Regions from separate parts of the Bacillus atrophaeus genome, predicted to be linked through region 2. Evidence: riboswitches for the same ligand, from Rfam matches in the RefSeq annotation. Region 2 holds a riboswitch; each other region holds the start of a gene.
The links. Region 2 has a riboswitch for thiamine pyrophosphate ahead of AAHT65_RS15105 (acetylornithine deacetylase). Riboswitches for the same ligand answer to the same signal wherever they lie in the genome.
Positions count from the first base shown of each region.

Region 1: linked by a shared signal. The riboswitch ahead of thiT (energy-coupled thiamine transporter ThiT) and the one ahead of AAHT65_RS15105 (acetylornithine deacetylase) in region 2 are both predicted to bind thiamine pyrophosphate.
Region 3: linked by a shared signal. The riboswitch ahead of AAHT65_RS13985 (Ykof family thiamine-binding protein) and the one ahead of AAHT65_RS15105 (acetylornithine deacetylase) in region 2 are both predicted to bind thiamine pyrophosphate.

Region 1 is NZ_CP154443.1:212,368-220,424, reverse strand. It holds gene AAHT65_RS01275 (MOSC domain-containing protein) at 1-361, shown strand, start outside; gene AAHT65_RS01270 (DinB family protein) at 383-862, opposite strand; gene AAHT65_RS01265 (NfeD family protein) at 1,086-1,613, shown strand; gene floT (flotillin lipid rafts scaffold protein FloT) at 1,632-3,182, shown strand; gene AAHT65_RS01255 (processed acidic surface protein) at 3,361-4,548, shown strand; gene AAHT65_RS01250 (class D sortase) at 4,613-5,197, shown strand; gene thiT (energy-coupled thiamine transporter ThiT) at 5,234-5,812, opposite strand; TPP riboswitch at 5,911-6,012, opposite strand; rRNA gene AAHT65_RS01240 (16S ribosomal RNA) at 6,717-8,057, shown strand, end outside.
Region 2 is NZ_CP154443.1:2,957,529-2,965,585, forward strand. It holds gene AAHT65_RS15080 (S8 family serine peptidase) at 1-5, shown strand, start outside; gene spoIIGA (sigma-E processing peptidase SpoIIGA) at 230-1,159, shown strand; gene sigE (RNA polymerase sporulation sigma factor SigE) at 1,222-1,941, shown strand; gene sigG (RNA polymerase sporulation sigma factor SigG) at 2,080-2,862, shown strand; gene AAHT65_RS15100 (ABC transporter ATP-binding protein) at 3,023-3,817, shown strand; TPP riboswitch at 3,828-3,933, shown strand; gene AAHT65_RS15105 (acetylornithine deacetylase) at 4,021-5,304, shown strand; gene AAHT65_RS15110 (YlmC/YmxH family sporulation protein) at 5,381-5,626, shown strand; gene pgeF (peptidoglycan editing factor PgeF) at 5,791-6,627, shown strand; gene AAHT65_RS15120 (YggS family pyridoxal phosphate-dependent enzyme) at 6,634-7,326, shown strand; gene sepF (cell division protein SepF) at 7,323-7,775, shown strand; gene AAHT65_RS15130 (YggT family protein) at 7,783-8,057, shown strand, end outside.
Region 3 is NZ_CP154443.1:2,744,927-2,752,983, forward strand. It holds gene AAHT65_RS13965 (STAS domain-containing protein) at 1-543, shown strand, start outside; gene AAHT65_RS13970 (CbiQ family ECF transporter T component) at 596-1,357, opposite strand; gene AAHT65_RS13975 (energy-coupling factor transporter ATPase) at 1,332-2,975, opposite strand; gene AAHT65_RS13980 (ECF transporter S component) at 2,962-3,561, opposite strand; gene AAHT65_RS13985 (Ykof family thiamine-binding protein) at 3,542-4,156, opposite strand; TPP riboswitch at 4,254-4,365, opposite strand; gene AAHT65_RS13990 (response regulator transcription factor) at 4,468-5,145, shown strand; gene AAHT65_RS13995 (ATP-binding protein) at 5,149-6,510, shown strand; gene AAHT65_RS14000 (PepSY domain-containing protein) at 6,525-7,205, shown strand; gene AAHT65_RS14005 (PepSY domain-containing protein) at 7,298-7,816, shown strand; gene AAHT65_RS14010 (transcriptional regulator SplA domain-containing protein) at 7,896-8,033, shown strand.

The DNA of each region.
Region 1 (8,057 bases), 1.5 Mb from region 2:
TGCAGAAATCGCCGGGAAAATGGGCGTGCCCGAAATTTTTCCAGAGTGGCTCGGTGCGAATGTGGAGATCAGCGGCCTGCCTGAACTGACTTCTTTACATGAAGGAAGCAGACTGATTTTTCCAAGCGGGGCCGCGTTATTGTGTGAGGGGGAAAACCATCCGTGTATACAGCCGGGAGAGGTGATTCAATCTTATTATCCGGACAAGCCTAAGCTTGCCTCGGCGTTTGTGCGTCACGCGATGGGCAGGCGGGGAATCGTTTGCGTCGTCGAGCGCCCTGGTGCCGTTTTTGCAGGAGATTCTATTGAAGTCCACTCTTACAATACGATAAAGATAAAGCCAAAAGCAGAAAGGGTCTGAATCATCAGACCCTTTTTTTCATTATATCTTCTCTTTAATCTCTTTTATTTGGCTGAGATGCCGTTTTTCATGATGGCCGATAAAATCAATGAACTGTTTGACTGTCAGCTCCTGAAAAACGGGATGAGGCAGCACTCTATTGAAGTCGTCCTCTTTTAATGAGGCGATGATAGACGTCAGCTGTTCTCTCACGACATCAAGCTCTTGTTTCATTTGGCTGCCTGACATGTAGCTTTGATCCGGTTCGAAATGGCTCGGGGCCTTGCGTTTGTTCGTTCTGTCCTCTGCCATTTCAACCGGTTTTTCCTCTATTTCTTTTAACGGTGCATCCTTCACCCGATCTTTAAAGGCGGTCTGTGCAGCTGCATCAATTAGCTTTAAATGATCAAGGACTTCACGTATGCTCCATTCGTCCGCAGACGTTTTTTTGTTCAGCTGATCATCAGTAAGACCTTTAATTTCATTCCATGTTTCCAATCTGGCTTCATAAAAGATACTCATGACATCTCCTCCTGCAAAAAGCTTATCATAAACGGTCTCTATAATCATTTTTAAACTCCGCTAAGCGGCTTATCTATACAAATATGAAACTTTTTACCGCTAAAGCCGTATTAAAAGATAGCCCCAAAAGCAATCAATCCGTCAGCATCCCTCAAGACCCTGTCCCCGTAAAGTGAAAATTGAAGTAACGATAACTTACCCAAGATAAGAAAGGATGAGGTAATTGGAACTCGGTTTTCCGATTCAAACGCTTTATCTTTATACACTCATCATAGCCGGAAGCCTGACGCTGCTATTTGTATTTTTCAGTGATATGTTTGAAGGGCTGCTGGAGGCTGTTCCGATCTCTTTTCTTAATCCGGCTTTAGTGCTCGCGTTTTTCACTTTTTTTGCGGCATCAGGCTATATAGGAGAAACAGCCGTACCGCTTTCCAGCCCGATTATCGCACTTTTTTCTTCCATACTTTCAGTGCTGTTAGTCAGTTTGCTGCATATATTTGTACTTGTTCCGCTCTCATCTGCGGAAGAATCGCTGACCTACAGAGAAGGAGATCTAAAAGGCAGAGTCGGAAAAGTGATTACAGCTGTACCGGTTGACGGCTATGGAGAAGTATTGATTGAAGGGATCGGCGGCGCCATCTCAAAATCTGCAATCAGCTTTGACAACGAACAGATCGGTTACGGGACAGTCGTATTGATAGTCGATGTGAACAAAGGGGTTCTCTCCGTCACGCCTCATGAACCATTATAAAACAAGGGGGAATAAAGAATGACCATGCCTATTTTAATTGTAATCGGAGTTGTATTCTTTTTACTTATCGCTCTCATTGCCGTTTTTATTACAAAATATCGAACGGCCGGGCCTGATGAAGCATTAATCGTAACAGGAAGCTATCTCGGCAATAAAAACGTACACGTGGATGAAGGCGGAAACCGTCTGAAAATCGTCAGGGGCGGAGGAACCTTTGTCCTTCCGGTTTTCCAGCAGGCAGAACCGTTAAGCTTGCTATCAAGCAAACTCGATGTATCAACACCTGAAGTATATACCGAACAAGGCGTGCCAGTCATGGCCGACGGAACAGCGATTATTAAAATCGGCGGTTCAATCGGAGAAATCGCCACAGCAGCCGAACAATTTTTAGGAAAATCAAAAGAAGACCGCGAACAGGAAGCGAGAGAAGTATTGGAAGGGCATCTGCGTTCCATACTCGGGTCTATGACAGTAGAAGAAATTTATAAAAACAGAGAGAAATTTTCTCAAGAAGTGCAGCGTGTCGCGTCTCAGGATCTCGCTAAAATGGGGCTTATCATTGTATCGTTTACGATCAAAGACGTCCGTGATAAAAACGGCTATCTGGAATCCTTAGGGAAGCCGAGAATCGCTCAAGTAAAGCGTGATGCTGATATCGCAACCGCAGAGGCGGATAAAGAAACAAGAATAAAACGCGCAGAAGCTGCGAAAGATGCGAAAAAATCAGAGCTTGAACGTGCGACGGAAATAGCCGAAGCCGAAAAATTGAACCAGCTCAAAATGGCTGAATACCGCAGGGACCAAGATACAGCGAAAGCAAACGCCGACCAGGCGTACGATTTGGAAACGGCCAGAGCCCGCCAGCAAGTAACTGAGCAGGAAATGCAGGTCAAAATCATCGAGCGGCAAAAGCAAATTGAATTAGAAGAAAAAGAAATTCTGCGCCGCGAACGCCAATATGACTCCGAAGTGAAGAAAAAGGCAGATGCCGACCGTTACTCAGTCGAACAATCCGCAGCCGCTGAAAAAGCAAAACAGCTGGCAGAAGCAGACGCCAAGCAATACAGTATCGAAGCGATGGCAAAGGCTGAAGCTGAAAAGGTGCGAATTGACGGTCTTGCGAAAGCCGAAGCTGAAAAAGCAAAAGGGGAAACAGAGGCAGAGGTTATCCGCTTAAAAGGTCTTGCAGAAGCGGAAGCGAAAGAAAAAATTGCGGAAGCCTTTGAAAAATACGGCCAGGCAGCGATCCTCGACATGATTGTCAAAATGCTTCCTGAATACGCAAAACAAGTATCAGCTCCGCTTTCTAATATTGATAAAATCACTGTCGTTGACACCGGAGGTAACGGTGAGGGCAGCGGCGCCAACAAAGTAACAGGCTATGCGACCAATTTGATGTCCAGCCTCCAAGAAAGCTTAAAAGCATCTTCAGGAATAGACGTTAAGGAAATCATTGAGAATTTTTCGGGAAAAGGAAATATCAAACAAAGTATTCATGAGCTAACGAATGAACTGAAAGAACCAAAACAGCCTATTAGGGAAACTTCAATAGAAGAAAAAACAGAGTAAGAAAGGGGCGGCACTGCTCCGAATAAAGATAGAATAACCTTGAAATAAAGAAACAGCAGGTAAAAAAGACTTGCTGTTTCTTTATTTTCTCTAATCATATATTTTACGGAATAATACCTATTATTTTTAAGGAATTCCAGTATAATCTATTTGTATAGTAAAAAAGGGGGTCATATACATGACTAAAAAATTAATGTGCGTGATTATCTGCCTGCTGATCATCGCCCCGGCGATGCAAGTATCAGCGGCACCAAAGCAAGAAGAGCTTCAAAGCTATCTAAAAGAAATAGGAATGACAAAAACAGAATTGCAAACCTATTTAAAAGAAAATTATGATGAAGATTTGAATGACTTTACATCCGCCGCTGAATTGCGGGAGTATCTGGGAGAGAGGCTGACGGATAAAGCGCTCGCCGCTTACTTAAAAGAATACGGCATGAGCAAGAAAGAAGCGGAGCACCAGCTGTTTGTGTTCGGTTTTCTTCAAAAAAGCCAAGCCATTCAGGATGTGTATGTATTTGCCGATGACTTTGTCAGCGCACTTGATTACATAACAAGCTACACACCGCTGACTGACAAAAATTTTGCAGCCCTGCTGAAAAAATACGGACTGACTAAAAGTGAATACGCAAAGATGTTCCCTGGTGATGAAGATATCAGGTTATATACAGATTCAATAGAGGATGCAGAAGAGTATCTATCCGCAGCATTAGAAGAGAAGCAAGCGGAAGAACAATTTATGAAACTGTTCAGCCAAATCGGCATCGACCAAAATGAATTGGAGAATCTCTATCAGCATATGTCCGCTTTGGAGAAAAAAGATCCTCAGTTTTCGGACAAGCTATTAGCTTTATCAGACCGCCTGCTTGATTTGCCAAGTTTTACGAGCATCAGTGAACTATCTGCCGGCGAAATTGCGGAACTGCTCGATGTGATGAACGATTTTCAAGACACTTTTCAAGTGAAAACGAAATTTTATCTCATTAATGGAAACAGCAAAAAAGAACTTACAGCCCGGAGCCTGTTGTCTGTCAACCCGGTCCAAGGGTCCAAGCTTCTGGTTGAACTATATGACTGGAACGGAAAATTCCTGCTTGACGCTATTTTTACGGCGGACATGGTAGACTCTGAAACAGCACATCAAACCGGGAGCGATATCCGAAAAGCAGAACAGATTGTAAAAGAGAGCAAAACGTCAACAAAGCCTAAAAAAACCAGCGCCGCACAGGTGGAAAAAACGGTAAAAGGCGCCAAGCTCCCTAAAACAGCAGGCCATTATGCGGAATGGTCTATGTTTGGGCTTTTATTGCTAGCCGGCGGACTGCTTATGATAAGAAAACTTCGTAAAACAGCATCATTGAAGTAAAAGAAATGAGTGACCGCACATTAAACGTTTTAAACAATCTAACAAACGAAAAACAGTCTTTATTTTGTCCATATGCCTAATAGCCGGAGGTCTATATATTACTTCCACAAATGCATGGAAGCTATTACAAGGTTACGCGCTGTTTCAATTCGGCCAGTTCAAAGAGCAAACAGCAAATGAAAAAAATGCTTCAGGCACCGCTAAGGCGGCAGAACCAAAAACAAAAGCTAAAGAAATTAACGAAACCTTTCAAACGGGAGAAAAAATCGGCGATTTGGTCATACCGAAGATAGGCGCCGAATTGCCGATTTACCATGGAACGGATGAGGACGAGCTTGTAAAAGGAGTAGGGCATTATGCAGGCTCCGTCTTGCCGGGTGAAAATGATAATTCGGTCCTTGCCGGCCACCGTGATACTGTATTCAGAAAGCTGGGCGAAGTTGGAAAAGGGGATAAGTTAATCGTAAAAGCATCCTACGGCACATTCACTTATAAAGTCAAAAAGGTGCGAATTGTAGATTCAGATGATCGAACAATCATTGTACCTAAGCCGCGTGCCACGCTCACATTATCGACTTGTTATCCCTTTGACTTTATCGGCTCTGCTCCGGAAAGATATGTACTGGTTGCGAATCTAGAGGAAACATAAAAAACCAGCGGAATGATTCCGCTGGTTTTTGCAATGTTAAGCCTTCTCTGTCTGTAAAAGACGCGGAGCTGTGATAAATAATAAACAGAGCACAACAGCGCATATTATGAAAGAAGGCACCATATAGGTTGCATTATAGCTTAAAGAATAAATCCATACCGGAGTGCCTTTAGGGGCAAAACTGCCAAAAAACACCGCGCCGGAAATGACATGGGCGGCATAGCGTAAAAAACTCCCGATAAAAACAGCGATAATGACAGAAGCAATCAATTTCCCTTTTTCTTTTGAAACAGCGGCTTTATAAACAACAGAAGCAAATAATCCGCTAATTCCTATGACAGCGAAAGCGACAAGATAGTCGAGCAGAAGCTGAACAGGATGCTGGGCGAACAGATTACCGATAGCAATCTGCACAAGACCGGTCAGAAGTCCGGAAGTAAGGCCAGCTTTTACTCCCCACCGGAACGAAATCAAAAAGATGGGTATCATCATAATGGAGATCGATCCGCCTTGAGGCATCCGGAGAAACATCCCGGAAATAATGTCTAATATGACTGCAGCCCCTGTCATGATTGCAATTTCAATAAGGCGTACCAGTTGTTTTGATTGATTCATAAAAATTCCCCTTCCATTAGACAATCCATAAGGACAAACAAAAAAGCAGTGCGGGAAGGATGGGGAAAGTTCCACGCACTGCTTTACGTTCTGCAATTCATTTGGCTTTGCCACATCCCTACGCCAGCGTTAACTAACAGGTTCAAAGGGTCAGAACGAAACCGTTCACTCTCAGCTTTAATGCTCCCCTTGCGGTCATCAAGTATTTAGTTCATTTCTACTATACAAGAAAATAAAAGAAACAACAAGATAACATGTAAGTGATTAAAACAGCAGCATATACAGTTCGGTCCATTGAAGCATAAGCTTATAACGGTCTCTCTAAAAATCTAAATTTAGTTTACTCTTCATATAGAAGAAAATATTCAAAGGGGTAGTTGTAAGGTGAATTCAAATGAGTCCAAAAGAGATGACACACTGTAAACAGGTGTGCCAGTTTTTACGCACTTAACACTAATACTGAGCACTGAAGTATGCGGTGTTCAATTAGTATTCAATCAATCAGTCCCTGAGATTAAAAGAGTTTAGAGGAATAAATAGAATTGCCTTATTTATGTTTCTGATTTTATTCTAGATTTTTTTAAAAAAACTATTGCAATAAATGTTTCAGAATGATATATTATTATTCGTCGCTGATAAACAACAGTGACACAACAACAAGCTTCAAAAAAAATCAAAAAAAGTTATTGACATAAAAGAAGCTGAATGGTATAGTAATAAAGCTGCTTCAAACGAGGCGGACAAGATGATCTTTGAAAACTAAACAAGACAAAACGTACCTGTTAATTCAAAGTTTTAACATAAAAATCGCACAGCGATGTGCGTAGTCAGTCAAACTAAGGCCTGCACGATGCAGGTCACGCGGATGTTACCACAGGATGTGGCGAACTTAATCTGCGATCCATTATCGGAGAGTTTGATCCTGGCTCAGGACGAACGCTGGCGGCGTGCCTAATACATGCAAGTCGAGCGGACAGATGGGAGCTTGCTCCCTGATGTTAGCGGCGGACGGGTGAGTAACACGTGGGTAACCTGCCTGTAAGACTGGGATAACTCCGGGAAACCGGGGCTAATACCGGATGCTTGTTTGAACCGCATGGTTCAAACATAAAAGGTGGCTTCGGCTACCACTTACAGATGGACCCGCGGCGCATTAGCTAGTTGGTGAGGTAATGGCTCACCAAGGCAACGATGCGTAGCCGACCTGAGAGGGTGATCGGCCACACTGGGACTGAGACACGGCCCAGACTCCTACGGGAGGCAGCAGTAGGGAATCTTCCGCAATGGACGAAAGTCTGACGGAGCAACGCCGCGTGAGTGATGAAGGTTTTCGGATCGTAAAGCTCTGTTGTTAGGGAAGAACAAGTGCCGTTCAAATAGGGCGGCACCTTGACGGTACCTAACCAGAAAGCCACGGCTAACTACGTGCCAGCAGCCGCGGTAATACGTAGGTGGCAAGCGTTGTCCGGAATTATTGGGCGTAAAGGGCTCGCAGGCGGTTTCTTAAGTCTGATGTGAAAGCCCCCGGCTCAACCGGGGAGGGTCATTGGAAACTGGGGAACTTGAGTGCAGAAGAGGAGAGTGGAATTCCACGTGTAGCGGTGAAATGCGTAGAGATGTGGAGGAACACCAGTGGCGAAGGCGACTCTCTGGTCTGTAACTGACGCTGAGGAGCGAAAGCGTGGGGAGCGAACAGGATTAGATACCCTGGTAGTCCACGCCGTAAACGATGAGTGCTAAGTGTTAGGGGGTTTCCGCCCCTTAGTGCTGCAGCTAACGCATTAAGCACTCCGCCTGGGGAGTACGGTCGCAAGACTGAAACTCAAAGGAATTGACGGGGGCCCGCACAAGCGGTGGAGCATGTGGTTTAATTCGAAGCAACGCGAAGAACCTTACCAGGTCTTGACATCCTCTGACACCCCTAGAGATAGGGCTTCCCCTTCGGGGGCAGAGTGACAGGTGGTGCATGGTTGTCGTCAGCTCGTGTCGTGAGATGTTGGGTTAAGTCCCGCAACGAGCGCAACCCTTGATCTTAGTTGCCAGCATTCAGTTGGGCACTCTAAGGTGACTGCCGGTGACAAACCGGAGGAAGGTGGGGATGACGTCAAATCATCATGCCCCTTATGACCTGGGCTACACACGTGCTACAATGGACAGAACAAAGGGCAGCGAGACCGCGAGGTTAAGCCAATCCCACAAATCTGTTCTCAGTTCGGATCGCAGTCTGCAACTCGACTGCGTGAAG
Region 2 (8,057 bases):
AATAATCATGAAACGCTGCCGTGATAGGCAGCGTTTTTTATTTGGATAGCTATCCTCCGCAATTAAACATTCCAATTCCGCATTCTCGACAAATTAAGCAGATATCCCTTAAAAATTGTATTTCTCTCTCAACATTAATTGACAGACTTTCCCACAGAGCTTGCTTTATACTTATGAAACAAGAGAAGAAAACAGCGTTGTGAAAGATAAGAGAAGAAAGGGGTCAGATGTGAAAATCTATTTAGATGTCATTTGGCTGTTGAACTTTTGTTTTGATTCTCTTTTGCTTTTGCTGACGGCGTTTATCTTAAAACGCCACGTAAAAAAAAGAAGAGTGATATTCGGGGCCTTTATCGGTTCCAGTATCGTGCTTTTCATGTTTACTCCAATTTCGCCGTTTGTAGAGCATCCTGCAGGTAAATTGGCTTTTTCGGTTGTGATTGTGCTTGTTACTTTTGGATTTAAACGATTTCGATTTTTCTTTCAGAATTTGTTTTCCTTTTATTTCGCGACATTTCTAATGGGAGGAGGAATTATCGGCGCCCACTCTTTATTACAGACAAGGTCGGTTATGCAGCACGGTGTTATGATTACAAATCAAACCGGTTTTGGCGATCCTGTCAGCTGGATGTTTATAGTGGCCGGATTTCCCGCGATATGGTTTTTTTCTAAGAAAAGAATCGAGGATATTGAGACAAAGACGATTCAATATGAGGAGCGTGTCAGACTTCAAGCGGATATAGGAGGACAGACGCTTCACGCTAAAGGGCTTGTTGATTCAGGAAACCAGCTGTACGATCCGCTGACGAAAACACCTGTCATGATTATTCATATTGATAAGCTGGAACCTATACTTGGAGAGAAAGAGACACATTTGATCCGAAGCTTCAGCCCGCTTGAAGTCATTGATCAGTTTGATGATTCATTCCGCTATTTAGATAAAATCAGGCTCATTCCTTATCGGGGCGTGGGGCAGGATAATCAATTTTTATTATGCCTGAAGCCTGATCATGTCACCATCTATACGAAAGATGAAATGATCGCTGCGGACAAATGCTTAATCGGCATCAGCACCGCCGCTCTGTCGGCTGAAGGAGAATTCGACGCGATCATTCATCCGAAAATGCTGTCCGGCAAAGCTGTTAAGCATGTGTCGTGATGTTCTTAAATGTCCGTTATTTATCATACTCAAAAAGCGAGGCATTTAGAAGGGAGAGGAAGATGAAAAAACTAAAATTAAGGTTGACGTATCTTTGGTATAAATGGCTGATGAAACTTGGTTTAAAAAGCGATGAAGTGTACTATATCGGAGGAAGTGAAGCACTGCCGCCGCCTTTGTCTAAGGATGAAGAACAAGTTCTTCTGCTGAAGCTGCCGAGCGGTGATCAGGCAGCTCGCGCAATTTTAATTGAACGCAATTTGCGTCTGGTGGTTTATATTGCCCGGAAATTTGAAAATACCGGAATCAATATTGAAGATTTGATCAGTATCGGAACCATTGGTTTAATCAAAGCCGTTAACACCTTTAATCCAGAAAAAAAGATCAAGCTGGCTACATATGCCTCAAGATGTATAGAAAATGAAATTTTAATGTATTTAAGAAGAAATAACAAAATCCGTTCAGAAGTGTCTTTTGATGAACCGCTTAACATTGATTGGGACGGCAATGAGCTTTTGCTTTCAGACGTACTCGGAACGGATGATGATATCATCACAAAGGATATTGAAGCGAATGTTGATAAGAAGCTTCTGAAAAAAGCGCTTGAACAGTTAAACGACAGAGAAAAACAAATTATGGAACTCCGTTTCGGCCTTGTCGGAGAGGAAGAAAAAACGCAAAAGGATGTAGCGGATATGATGGGAATATCCCAATCCTACATTTCGCGCTTAGAAAAAAGAATCATCAAAAGGCTGAGGAAAGAGTTTAACAAAATGGTGTAAAAAAATTTTAAAACGCAACCCTTGATTTTACAGGGTTTTCCTAATCGACTGTATTTTTCTGCCTGATCATCGTGCATATTTTTCCCACCCAAGGAGATACTTAACTTTGTACAGCAGCTCCTGTAGGGAGGGAAAAAAGTGTCGAGAAATAAAGTCGAAATCTGCGGGGTGGATACCTCCAAATTACCCGTACTCAAGAATGAAGAAATGAGAAAGCTGTTCAGGCAATTACAGGATGAGGGCGACGATTCAGCGAGAGAAAAGCTTGTTAACGGCAACCTGCGCCTTGTCTTAAGCGTCATTCAAAGATTTAACAACAGAGGAGAATATGTTGATGACTTATTTCAGGTCGGCTGCATCGGACTAATGAAATCCATTGATAATTTTGATCTAAGCCATAATGTTAAGTTTTCAACATATGCTGTACCGATGATTATCGGAGAAATCCGCAGGTATTTACGCGATAACAACCCGATACGCGTCTCTCGGTCGCTGCGGGATATCGCATACAAGGCGCTTCAGGTAAGAGAACGGTTGATCAGTGAGACAAGCAAGGAGCCGACAGCAGAGGATATCGCCAAAGTCCTTGAAGTACCGCATGAAGAAATTGTGTTTGCGCTGGATGCCATCCAAGATCCGGTTTCTCTCTTTGAACCGATATATAATGACGGCGGGGATCCTATTTATGTCATGGACCAAATCAGTGACGAGCGCAATAAAGATACACAATGGATTGAAGAACTCGCTTTAAAAGAAGGCATGAGAAGACTGAACGACAGGGAAAAAATGATTTTAAGAAAACGTTTCTTCCAAGGGAAAACACAAATGGAAGTGGCAGAAGAAATCGGCATTTCCCAAGCGCAGGTTTCGAGGCTTGAAAAGGCGGCAATCAAACAAATGAATAAGAACATTCATCAATAATGGGCATGATGAAGCCTTTAAAGCAAACCCTTGCTTTAAAGGCTTTTTATATTGGGGAGCGCAGGCAGTTTACGTTTCGGAAAAAGTAAGGTATCCTAGTTCGTACAAAGTTTTATGAAAATTGAAACAGTTCAGCGGATTTATGAAAAGGAGGGCCATAATGATTTTACAGCTTGACCGCGTGTCGTTAAAACGAAGCGGGAAATGGATTCTAAAAGATATAGACTGGAAAGTGCAGCAAAACGAAAATTGGGTGCTTTACGGCTTAAACGGCGCGGGGAAAACGGCGCTCTTAAATATGCTTTGTTCTTATTATTTTCCCACTTCTGGAGATATGCAGGTGCTAGGGCATGAGTTTGGGAAAACTGAGCTTGGTGATAAGCTCAGACGGAAAATCGGACTGGTGTCTGCCGGCCTTCAGCAAAAATTGTACCCTGCAGATTCAGCATTTGAAATTGCGCTTAGCGGGGCGTATGCTTCAATTGGCTTATATGAAACACCGAGTAAAGAAATCAGAGAAAAAGCTATCAATCTTTTAAAAGATTTGGGAGCCATCAGCTATGCGGACCGCCGTTACGAAACGCTCTCTCAAGGAGAAAAACAAAGGGCGCTGATCGCGAGAGCGCTCATGGCGGACCCTGAACTGTTAATATTGGACGAACCGGTTACAGGCCTTGATTTTATGGCGCGGGAAAACCTGTTAGACACGATTACATACATCGCAGGAAAAGAAAATGCTCCGTCGATTCTGTATGTGACTCATCATGCTGAAGAAATTTTGCCTGTATTCGATAAAGCCCTTCTATTAAAAGAAGGAGAGGTATTTGCAGCAGGCGATATAAAGGAAATGCTTTCTGACGATTTACTTTCATCATTTTTCGATATGCCGATCGACGTATTATGGAATAATGGCCGTCCGTTTTTAACAAGAGCCAAACAAACCACAAATGCCTGATAATTAAATATGTTCATCCTAGGGGTGCTTATCTTTGAGCTGAGAGAGACGTGTGTCTCAACCCTGATTGACCTGATCTGGATCATGCCAGCGGAGGGAAGCGGTGAAAAAAAGCGGAGTACGCAGCACGTCTGCGCTCCGCTGCTTTCATGAGCCGTTTCATATACAATGAAGCGGTTTTTTATATGACAAAAAAGGAGCGAATGACATTGAATAAACAAATAGATGCTTTATTGCAAAAGGCTGAGGAACAAAAGAATGAACTGATTAAGCTTGCGAAAACATTAATTTCTTTTCAAACACCGGCGCCGCCGGCCAGAAACACAGACAAAATTCAATCATGGATTGCCGGGTTCTTGAGAGAAATGGGCTTTTCAATTGACAAGTGGGAGGTTTATCCGGGAGACCCCAATGTAGTGGGAGTTTTAAAAGGAACAGATTCAGACAGCCATCAAAGCTTAATTATTAACGGGCATGTGGATGTGGCTGAGGTGGATGAAGAAGGCTGGGAGCATGACCCGTTTCATTTTGTTGAAAAAAACGGCTGTTTGATCGGCAGAGGTGCAGCTGATATGAAAGGCGGGATGGCGAGTGTGCTTTTCGCTTTGAAATTGATTCGTGAAGCGGGGATTGATCTGCCGGGAGATGTGATTTTACAATCTGTCATCGGTGAAGAAGTAGGAGAGGCCGGAACTCTGGAGTGCTGCAAACGAGGTTACCGCGCCGACTTTGCCGTTGTTGCTGATACAAGCGATCTGCATATTCAAGGACAAGGCGGCGTCATCACGGGCTGGATCGAATTGAAAAGCCGCCAGACCTTCCATGACGGCACAAGGCGGAACATGATTCATGCGGGCGGAGGAACCTTTGGGGCAAGCGCGATCGAAAAAATGGCTAAAATCATACACGGGCTTGGCGAGCTGGAGCGCCACTGGGCGATTATGAAAAGCTATCCCGGCTTTAAGGCCGGCACGAACACGATCAATCCGGCTGTAATAGAAGGCGGAAGACACGCTGCTTTTATCGCGGATGAATGCCGTTTATGGATTACCGTGCATTTTTATCCGAATGAAACACATGAGGAAGTAGCTGCGGAGATAGAGGATCATATTAATCGATTGAGTGATAGTGATGTGTGGCTGAGAGAAAATCGACCTGTCTTTACGTGGGGCGGCTCTTCTATGATAGAAGACAGAGGAGAAATTTTTCCCGCTCTTGAAGTTGACCCGCACCATCCTGCTGTTTCAGAGCTTACAGCTTCACACCGTCATATTAAACAAACAAATCCGGTTATAGATGTTTCCCAGTCAGTAACAGACGGCGGCTGGCTTTACAACGCAGGAATTCCGAGTGTCATTTACGGTCCCGGAGATTTGCACAATGCCCATGCCGTAAATGAAGAAGTCTCAATTGAGCAGCTCGTTGATTATACGAAGATTATGCTCAGCTTTATTATCAAATGGTGCAGCACCCGCAAAGAACAATGAAATTTACACATGCTTGACAAGGTTCAGCCATCCCGTTCATATAATAAGAAAAAGAACGGACAAAGGACGTGATGGAATGATCAGCATTTCTGAATTTCAAGTAAAGGATGTTGTGAATGTATCTAACGGCAAAAAATTAGGAAGCATCGGTGACATCGACATAAACGTCACCACTGGAAAAATTCAAGCCATCATTCTCGGCGGAAATGGAAAAGTTCTTGGTTTTTTCGGAAAAGAAGAGGAAATGATCATTCCTTGGCGAAATATAGTTAAAATCGGGGAAGATGTCATCCTGGTTCGTTTGAGTGAACCGAAAGACTGAACGCTTTTGCGGCGCTTTTTCTGTTAAATGCCGGAAAACCCGCTTCCTTCCGGCACATTTATTCATTAAATTTGAAAAACGCCGCTAAACGAATGCATAAAGATGTGGTAAAATAAGTGGGAAATTACACATTTCAATAATGTTTGTCGAAAGGTTGGATCATCATGAATACATACCACCCATTCAGTCTCACCACCCCCTCGACACTCATGATACAAGACTGGAATCAAACGAATCAAAAAAACGCAAAGATCATTGCCGGATTTACTACGAAAAACGGCGGTGTCAGCAAGCCGCCTTTTGAATCGTTAAATACAGGATTGCATGTTCATGACAAAGATGCAGATGTTGTTGAAAACCGAAAAAAAATCGCCGGGTTGTTTGATACTGATTTACAATCATGGGTATTTGCCGATCAGACACATGAACATCATGTCCGAAAAGTGACGCATGAAGACGGCGGAAAAGGGGCTCGCGAGTACTCATCCGCTTTTAAAGCAACGGACGGGCTCTATACATGCGAAAAGAATGTATTTATGGCCTTATGCTTTGCCGATTGTGTGCCTCTGTTTTTTTATGACCCGGTCAGATTGCTTGTCGGGATCGCCCATGCCGGGTGGAAAGGGACTGTGAAACAGATCGGCCGGGAAATGGTCAAACGCTGGACAGATGAGGAAGGCTCCCGGTTATCGGATATACAGGCTGTCATCGGCCCGTCTATCAGCGCCGGCTGTTATACGGTTGATGACCGTGTCATCACTGAAGTCAACGCGCTCCCTTTTTCCGCGGAACACGCCGTGAATGAGACGGGACCGGGGCAGTACCAACTCGATTTGAAGGAATTAAACAGACTGATTCTTATAGAAAGCGGCATCAGTAATGAAAATATTTCAGTGAGCGGGTTATGCACCGAAAAAGAACACCCGCTGTTCTTTTCTCACCGCCGGGATCAGGGAAAAACGGGACGGATGATGTCCTTTATCGGAATGAAGGAGGCATAAAAGATCTTGCGTGTAATCGACAATTTACGACATATAAACGAACGAATAAACGAAGCATGTAACAGATCGGGCCGCTGCTCCGATGAAGTTACAATTATCGCAGTCACTAAATATGTGTCAGCTGAAAGAGCGCAGGAAGCGGTGGATGCAGGCATTTCAAGCCTGGGCGAAAACCGTGATGCCGAACTGCTTCGCAAGCAGGATATTGTAAAAGGTAATCCGGATTGGCATTTTATCGGCAGCCTTCAGTCAAGGAAGGTGAAAGCTGTCGTCAATAACGTGTCACATATTCATTCCTTAGACAGACTGTCATTAGCTAATGAAATTGAAAAACGCGCAACAGGGCCTGTACGCTGTTTTGTGCAGGTCAATACGTCGCTTGAACCGTCCAAGCACGGAATGAAACAAGAAGAAGTCATCCCTCTGGTTCAGGAGCTGGCCGGCTTTGAACATATCATCGTGGACGGTTTGATGACAATGGCTCCGCTGACTGAGGATACAGAAAAGATTAGAAGCTGCTTTCGGGGGCTTCGCGAACTCCGCGACCAAGTTCAAAAGCTTAAACAGCCGAATGCTCCGTGTACGGAACTGTCGATGGGCATGTCAAATGATTTTGAAATTGCCATAGAAGAAGGCGCGACTTATATTAGAATCGGCTCATCGTTAGTCGGAAATGAAACAGGGGGTGTACAGCAATGAGCATGAAAAATAAATTTAAAAGCTTTTTCTCAATGGATGATGAAGAATACGAATATGAATATATTGATACAGAGCATGATACACATGAAGAACAAGACCAAAAAGAAAAGCCGGCTTATCCTAATAAGACTGCCGGCAAACAAAATGTGGTAAGCTTGCAAAGTGTCCAGAAATCCTCTAAAGTAGTGTTGAGTGAGCCCCGTGTCTACGCGGAGGCGCAGGAAATAGCTGATCATTTAAAAAACAGACGCGCAGTTGTCGTCAACCTGCAGCGAATTCAGCATGACCAGGCGAAAAGGATTGTTGATTTTTTAAGCGGGACGGTTTATGCCATCGGCGGCGATATTCAAAGAATCGGATCGGATATTTTCCTTTGCACGCCTGACAATGTAGATGTATCAGGGACGATTTCTGAGCTTATGTCTGAAGACGAACATCAGAGGTGGTAAAGCGCAGATGATCCTTTATCAAATTTTTTCAGTTTTAAGCTTATTAATATCTGTTTATTCATGGGCTCTGATCATTTATATTTTCATGTCCTGGGTTCCGAATGCGAGGGAATCTTCAATCGGACGATTTTTAGCGAATATTTGCGAGCCGTATCTTGAACCATTCAGAAAAATCATTCCCCCGATTGCTATGCTGGATATCTCTCCGATCGTGGCGATTATCGTGCTGCGATTTGCGACCGGCGGCTTATGGGGTCTTTACCGAATGATTGCAATGTATAC
Region 3 (8,057 bases), 210 kb from region 2:
ATGAGAAACCGGACATTATATAAGAAGTATTTTGACACGTTTGTTGCATCGAACTCATCTGAGTTTGCAGAAGGGGAAAGTAAGAAGTGGGCTGATTTGATTGTAAAGGTATTTGATTTTACGATCTATACATTTGTGGATCATGCTGAGAAAAATGCTAAAAAGCAATTAAATGCGCAGAGAGAAATGATTTTAGATTTAAGCTCCCCTGTCATTACTCTCAGCCAAAGAACTGCTCTCCTTCCGCTTGTAGGGGATATTGATACCGAACGGGCAAAATTCATACTTGAAAATACGCTTGACGCCTGTGCGAAAAGACGTGTTGAGCATTTATTAATCGACCTTTCAGGTGTGGTTGTTGTGGATACGATGGTGGCTCACCAAATTTTCAAATTAATCGAGGCGCTTACTTTGATCGGTGTCAGCTCTACTTTGTCAGGAATCAGGCCTGAAATCGCCCAGACGGCTGTCCAGCTAGGGGTTGACTTTACGAATATCAAGATCAAAGCCAACCTTGCCCAAGCTCTCAACTATGATAAATAAGACAATCACCATGTAAAAAAAACCACTATTTAAAAATAGTGGTTTTTTCACGTCAAGAAAAGCATAAAGAGATAAAAAAGCTAACGCTGAACAGCAAAAGCACCAGAAAGAAAAACAGCCAATCACGGGGTGCGACCGTAAGGGTTCTGTAGTACGTCCGATTCCGGCTGCCGGTAAAGCCTTTAGATTCCATTGCAATTGCCGTCCGTTCAGCCTTTCTGATGGCGCTCGCCAGTAAAGGAATCGTATATCGCTTCATAGATGCGAGCTTTTCCTTCAGTCCGTTTCCGGATGCGCCGCCTCTGATTTTGTGCGTCTGCTGAATGATCTGAACTTCGTCTTTTAACAGCGGAAGAAAACGAAAACCTGCGATAATGCCGTACGCAAGCTTCGGTGAAAGCCTGCATTGCTGAACAAGGCTGAGCATAAATAATATCGGATCAGTCGTGAAAATAAACATCATGGAAAGGGCCGAAAAGCATAAAATACGAAAACCGAGTGAAATGCCTACCAAAGCATTTTCACGGTTTATTTCAAAAGGGCCGGCTTCAAACAAAAAATTGTCAGCGGTCGTCGGCACTTTACCGAAGACCGCCGCTGTCCACATACACCCGGCTGCCAAAATCAGAAAGGGGATCGTAAACAGGAGCCATTTTTTCAGAGAAATTCGTGCCGCGGACAGAACCCCGACTACGATAATCACATAAAAACATGCTGGAGTGTAGGGGTTATAAATGAACGACAGCATCACAACACAGCAAAACACAGCAGCAGCTTTTATTGTCGGATTAATGGTTTGTAATTGCTGGTTCATGATGTTCCTCCTGCTGTTTATGGTGCAGCCATTCATATTGAAGCGGCCATGCCAGTTTTGCTTGTTGAATAATTTCATTCTGCTCTGAAAATAACGGCGCCGGAGCACCTTGATAAACCAATTTTGTGTCGTGAAGCACAAGAACGTTGTCGGCAAAAGCTGAGACAAGTTCCATATCATGTGTGATCATCAAAACAGCTGTTCCGGCCGCCTGGATGCTTTCAATCAGCTCCATACATTCCGCAGCGGTTTTCGCGTCTTGCCCGAAGGTCGGCTCATCCAAAAGTAAAATCTTCAGATCGTGCATCATCATAGTGGCGACGCTCAGCCGCCGTTTTTGTCCCTGGCTTAAAGCGAAGGGGTGATGGGTGAGAACATGGTCAAGGCCGAAACGCCGCAAAAGATCATGCGCTTTTTCGCCTGCGCCCTTATGGTGTTCATGTCCGAAGACCAGCTCGCCAAATACCGTATCAGAGACAAACTGATGCTCGGGGTTTTGAAAAACAAATCCCATCTGCCTTCGCAGCTCGTTTTCAGAAAAAGAATGAAGCGATTTGCCGAACAGGCGAATTTCGCCGCTTTTCGGTTTATAGAGCCGTGCGAGTACTGATAAAAGCGTTGATTTTCCCGTCCCGTTCTGTCCGACGACAGCCGTCAATGATCCCGCGCGAAGCGAAAAGCTGATGTCTGAGAAGATCACCCGCTGCCCTCTTGAAAACGAAAGCCTGTTTACCTCTAACACATCCTCAGTCAGAGGGAGATTCTTGCCTTCTTTGAAAGCGGGAACCGGCTGTGTAAACAGCATCTCTTTTGACAAAGTAAATGGTGCGCTCAAGTTTTCCTGCATGGCTGCGACATGAGGAATGGCAACGCCGATCTTTTTCAGTTCTTCTGAACGGAATTGAAAGATATCCGGTGTTTCACCATCCATCACTTTCTGTCCCGATGCGTCAAGCACAATTGTCCGTTCCACCCAAGGGGCCCACTCGTCAAGCTGGTGTTCAATGACGAGAAGCCCGAAGCCCTTTTCCTCCTGCAGCTCCTTTATCATGTGAACAAAGCTGCGTGCTGAATGAGGATCAAGAAGAGAAGTCGGTTCGTCCAGAATAATAAGATCAGGCTCCATCGCCAAAATACAAGCCAGCGCGACTTTCTGCTTTGTTCCCCCGGACAGGGCTGAGATAGTTTGATTCTTCAAGCCGGTTAAATCGAGTTTTACTAATACATCATCGATTCTCTCTTTCATTTCTTCCTTGGGCATTTGCAGGTTTTCCAACCCAAAAGCGATTTCATCTTCAACCGTGAGCATGCAAAACTGCTGGTCTGGATCTTGAAAGACCACTCCGATATGTAAAGAGGGCTTTTCAGAAGCTTGAAAATCTTCAATATTTTTTTGGAAAAGTGAGATGCGCCCAGTCTGCGCCGCATCACAAGCTTCTGGGTAAAGGCCATTTATACAGAGGGCCAGCGAGCTTTTGCCGCATCCGCTAGGCCCGAGCAATAGTGCCCGTTCTCCCTTTTGAAGCTGAAACGTCAAGTCTTTAAAAATCGGCTTTTCATCTTCTTCGTAGGAAAAAGTCAGGCGGTCGATGCTGAGGAGCTCATTAGAACCCTGCATGCTGGGACACCTGTTTCCGTTTCTTCTTGAGTTCCTTTCCGAGCGCCATGCCGTTTAATACGCCGGTATAGGCGAGTGAGTCACTGATAACTTTTCCGAGAAGGCCTGCAAGAAGCGCTCCGGAAAACAGACGAATGATGAGCATGAGCAGCAAGTAGCCCGGCGACAGTGCAGCATATCCGGCCACGAATAAGTCATAAATAAAGCTTGTCACTGACGAGCCCATCCCGGCAAGAAGGACAATAGGGAGAGAATACACTCTCCAGCGCGCGGCAAAAAAGACCGCTTCAGCCCCGAGGCCTTGAACAAGTCCCACCACAATCACCATCGGACCTGACGGATTGCCGAGCAGGCATTCAACAAACGCGGCAATGGTTTCTGAAATGAGCGCCGCGCCGGGTTTTCTGATGATATAAGCGGCAATAATAGATACGATAAACCAGATGCCGTAAATCGGTTCATAGCCCATCGGACCGAAAAAACCTGCAAGCACATTTCCGAAATGCGTAAATAATAAATAAATAACGGCAAATACAACACTGATTACAGACATAACAACAATTTCTCTAACCTTCCAGCTTTTCATTTGATCCCTGCTTTCTTGACGGACTGTTTGCCGAGAAGTTCACAGTCATCGTCACATGATTTGTTTTTTCTTCTGCGAGCCGGAATGCGGCCTCCAATGTGCGGAACACATCGTGAGCGTCTCCGTCAAGCTCGCTTGCATAATGCACACCCTGCACAAAAGTGCCTTGCGCTTTAGCGATATCGACCGCTTCTGAAATGATGCCCATATAATCCAGTTCATTCATCGGATAGAGCGCAAACTGACAAGGGGCCTCCGCTCGGATCTCACGGGTATTTTCGTCATTCAATCTTTTGCCATCTTCAAAAAGAAACGAATCACCCTGTGTATCACCCGGGCAGCCGATAGAAAAGGTTCCGTTCATGACGATGTGCTTTCCGCTTTTGGCTGCGTGAAGGTATACAGCTTTGGCGGCGTCAAATACATGATCCATTTTCCCGCGAAAGCATGTGCTGATATGATCTGTCTTCTTCCAAACCTTTGATGTATCGGTTTCCTTCAGCGCCGACATGATCACATTGATAAAATCATCTGTCATCGGGTATAAAGAAAATCGAAAACCGGCGATTCTGCTTGTGCCGCATACGTTGTTCATTTCTCCGACCTCCTGGTTGTTTTTTGGGAAAATAAAAAACTGCATATCCATAGGGAATATGCAGTCATAGAACGGAAGACGCAAAAAAAGGCGTCGTATCGGTCATCCTGCACTTCCCCACGCTGGTATTATCCAGATCGGGTTATAAGGGATCAAAACGCGTGTTGCCGCGTTTTATCTCAGCCAAAATAGCACCCCTAGTGCTTTCCATATACAATTTTTTATTTTGAGATCATCATAGATGATAAGATAGGATTTGTAAACAGGGATGATCATTTTTTTCATATAGAGCAAGGAAAGGGTGATAGGATGTGGAAAAAGGGCACATTTTAATTGTGGAAGACGAAGAAAAAATCGCAAGAGTGCTTCAGCTGGAATTAGAATATGAAGGATATAAGGCCACTATTAAAGAAACCGGCACTGAGGGTCTGCACGCTGCATTAGAAGAAAAGTTCGCCTTGGTTCTGCTTGATGTCATGCTGCCCGGTCTCAGCGGTCTTGAAGTGCTCCGCCGATTGCGGAAAACAGACATGCATACGCCTGTTATTTTATTAACCGCGAGAGACAGTATACCTGATAAGGTAACGGGCTTGGACATCGGAGCAAATGATTACGTAACCAAGCCGTTTGAAATTGAAGAGCTTTTGGCAAGAATCAGGGCGGCGCTCCGGCAAAACGGATCAGATCCCGGCACATTTTTATCACTTGGTGATCTGCAAGTGAATGAAAAAACGCGTGAGGTCAAACGGGCGGATCAAGAGGTTGAATTAACGCCGCGCGAATTCGATCTGCTCGTATTTATGCTGAAGCATCCGCAGCAGGTGCTCACGCGTGAACAAATTCTTACTTCCGTGTGGGGGTTTGATTATTTGGGAGATACAAATGTAGTAGATGTGTACATACGCTATATTAGAAAAAAGCTGGACTACCCATACGAAAAACAGCTGATCCACACAGTCCGCGGGGTCGGATATGCAATCAAGGAGTAGACGATGAATCTAAAGACCAAAATCCACCTGTATACGTCTTTATCGCTTTTCATATTGCTGATATTGATTCATACGGCAGTGTATCTTATTTTTTCATCTGCCTTGACGTCAAAAGATGCGTCAAGGTTAGCCGAAGAAACGGCCAATATTGCAGAAGCTCTCCATACCGCTGAATCAGAAGGGGTGGCCCTTGAGGATATGCTCCAGGCATACCTTCCGGCTAACGGGATGGTCAGAGTTGTTGATAAAGACAAAAAGGCCGTTATCATAGTGACAAAAGACAAAGCATACAAGAATTTTCCGAAAGTGTTTCATAGCGGGCAGACCGAAGAAGTGACAAAGCAGAATGGCAGGCTGTACGCCGTCGCGGCTGTACCGGTCATTTGGTCAGATGGCGAAGTCGTCTCGCTTCAGCTCATTGAAAGAGAGGAGCACACGGAAGAGAGCCTGCTGCTTTTGCGGATTATTTTAATCACGGCAAGCGCAGCGGTATGCATCGCTTCGTACTTTGCTGGCAGTCTGCTGGCCCGGCGCATTGTCAATCCAATCAGAAAACTGATAAAGACGATGAAAGATATCCAAAGAGAAAAAACCTTCAAAACGATTTCGCTTAAGGGACAGTCACACGATGAATTATACCAAATGGGGCTTACATTTAATCAAATGGCGGAGATGCTGAAAGAGCATTATGAAAAACAGCAGCAGTTCGTTCAGGATGCTTCGCATGAGCTGAAAACCCCTATCACCGTTATCGAAAGCTACAGCAGCCTAATCAAAAGGTGGGGAGCGCAAAAACCGGAGGTGCTAAAAGAATCGGTCGAGGCGATTCACTCTGAAGCCATAAAAATGACAAAACTGACGGATCAGCTTCTCACCCTTGCCAAATACCAGAAAGACATGAAGCTGGATGTGAAAACGATAGACATCATCGATTTGGCCCGTTCTGTTATTCAAACCTTACAAAGCGTCTATGGGCGGGATATGATGCTGGAAACCGAATGGGAAAGTTTATATGTGACAGCGGACGAACAACGCATGAAACAGCTGCTGACCATTTTACTCGATAATGCCATCAAATACAGTTCAGAGCCTATTAAAGTTTTGGCCGGGAAAAACCAAGGCCTCCCTTTTCTTATTGTTCAGGATCACGGCATAGGCATACAAAAGCAGCATATCGAACATCTCTTTGAACGGTTCTACAGAGCCGATGAAGCACGAAACCGCAAAACCGGCGGGACAGGGCTCGGTCTGTCGATTGCCAAGCAGATTGCTGACGAACACGGAATCGAACTTACCATCGACAGCAAAGTAAATGAAGGTACGAGCGTAACCATGCAATTTAAAAGGGGCGCTGATTTGCCATGATGAGGAGGAGTGCGATGAAAAAACGGACAAAAGCCATTTTCACAGCAGGTATTGCGATTATAGCGATAATTATCTGTGTCATCCTTATGATGAATCAAGCTCAGAAAGATGTGCTGACAAAAGCGGCCATCCAGAAAAAAATCGAAGCCTCCTATGAAGGTGACATTACGAAGCTGGATACATCCTCCGATAAGAAAACATATCTGCTGACGCTTGAAAATGAGAAAGGAATTTATGAGCTGAAAGCGGATGCGAAAACAGGCGCCATTCTTGATATGGACAGAATCAAACGCATCAACACGCCTTTGATGACAGAAAAAGAAGCGGAACAGCTTGCCTTAGCCAAAACGCCGGGAACTATCACTGAACGCACCCAAAAAAAAGACATTGCCGCATTTACTATTCAAAACGAAGGGGAGACCTATAAGGTCAAGGTAGATAAGCGTGCGAAAACAGTTGTTTCCTCTGAAAAAGTAAGCAAAAAAGGCGATAAACAAGCGACAAAAATCAGCGAAAAAGAAGCAAAGGCCATTGCTGTGAAAGAGGTTGGCGGAAAAGCGGATGATGCAGATCTCGAAGAAAGCGAAGGCACGCTCGTATTTGAAGTGGACATCGACCTTCCGAATGACAGGGAGGCCACGGTGAAAATCAATGCCTACACCGGCCGCATTGTCGGCATCGTGTATGAGGATTAACTTTTTTCTCATCAAAATCTCATCTTGTTCTTTCTGTCCTTTCATCTTCAGTGTGTAAGCTAGACTCATAACGAATGAAGGAGGAATGAAAGATGTTGAAGAAAAAATGGATGATCGGTGTATTGGCGGGTGCTTTAGCAGCAGGCGGATTCAGTTATAACGCCTTTGCCAAAGAAAATAACAGCCAAGTCACACAAAACGGTGTATCATCGGGTGCTGCATTATCTGAAAAAGAAGCTGCCGAAATTGCAAAGACCGTCGTTGACGGAACGGTGGATGATATCGACAAAGAAATGTATGACGGAAAAGAAGCATATGAAGTCGAAATCGAAAAAGCCAGAGAAGATTATGACGTTTATGTGGATATCAATACAAAAAAACCCCTTAATGATCCGTTAAAAGAAAAAGAAGAGCAGGTCAGCCTGACAAAAGAAGAAGCTGAAAAGACCGCTTTAAAGCAAACAAACGGAACAGTGACAGAAAGCAAACTTGATGAAGACGACGGCGTGTACATCTATGAAATTGAGATCAAAACTGACCAGGGCACAGAAGCCGAATTTGACATCTCAGCAAAAGACGGCCGGATCATCAAGCAGGAATTAGACGACTAAACCTCACACTATGTGAGGTTTTTTTTCTTGATAACGCGCCATCTTTTGGACAATCTAAACGTAAAAGGAGGCATGCCGCATGGACAAAAAAGAAGAACAGTACATTAACCAGGCTGAATACGTTCCCCATCCCACAAAAGAGGGGGAGTACGCGTTATTTCTGCATGAATCGTACCATCTGTTGTCAGAAGAGGACGAAACAGAGCAAACAGAATGAGGGCAAAAGCCCTTATTCTGTTTG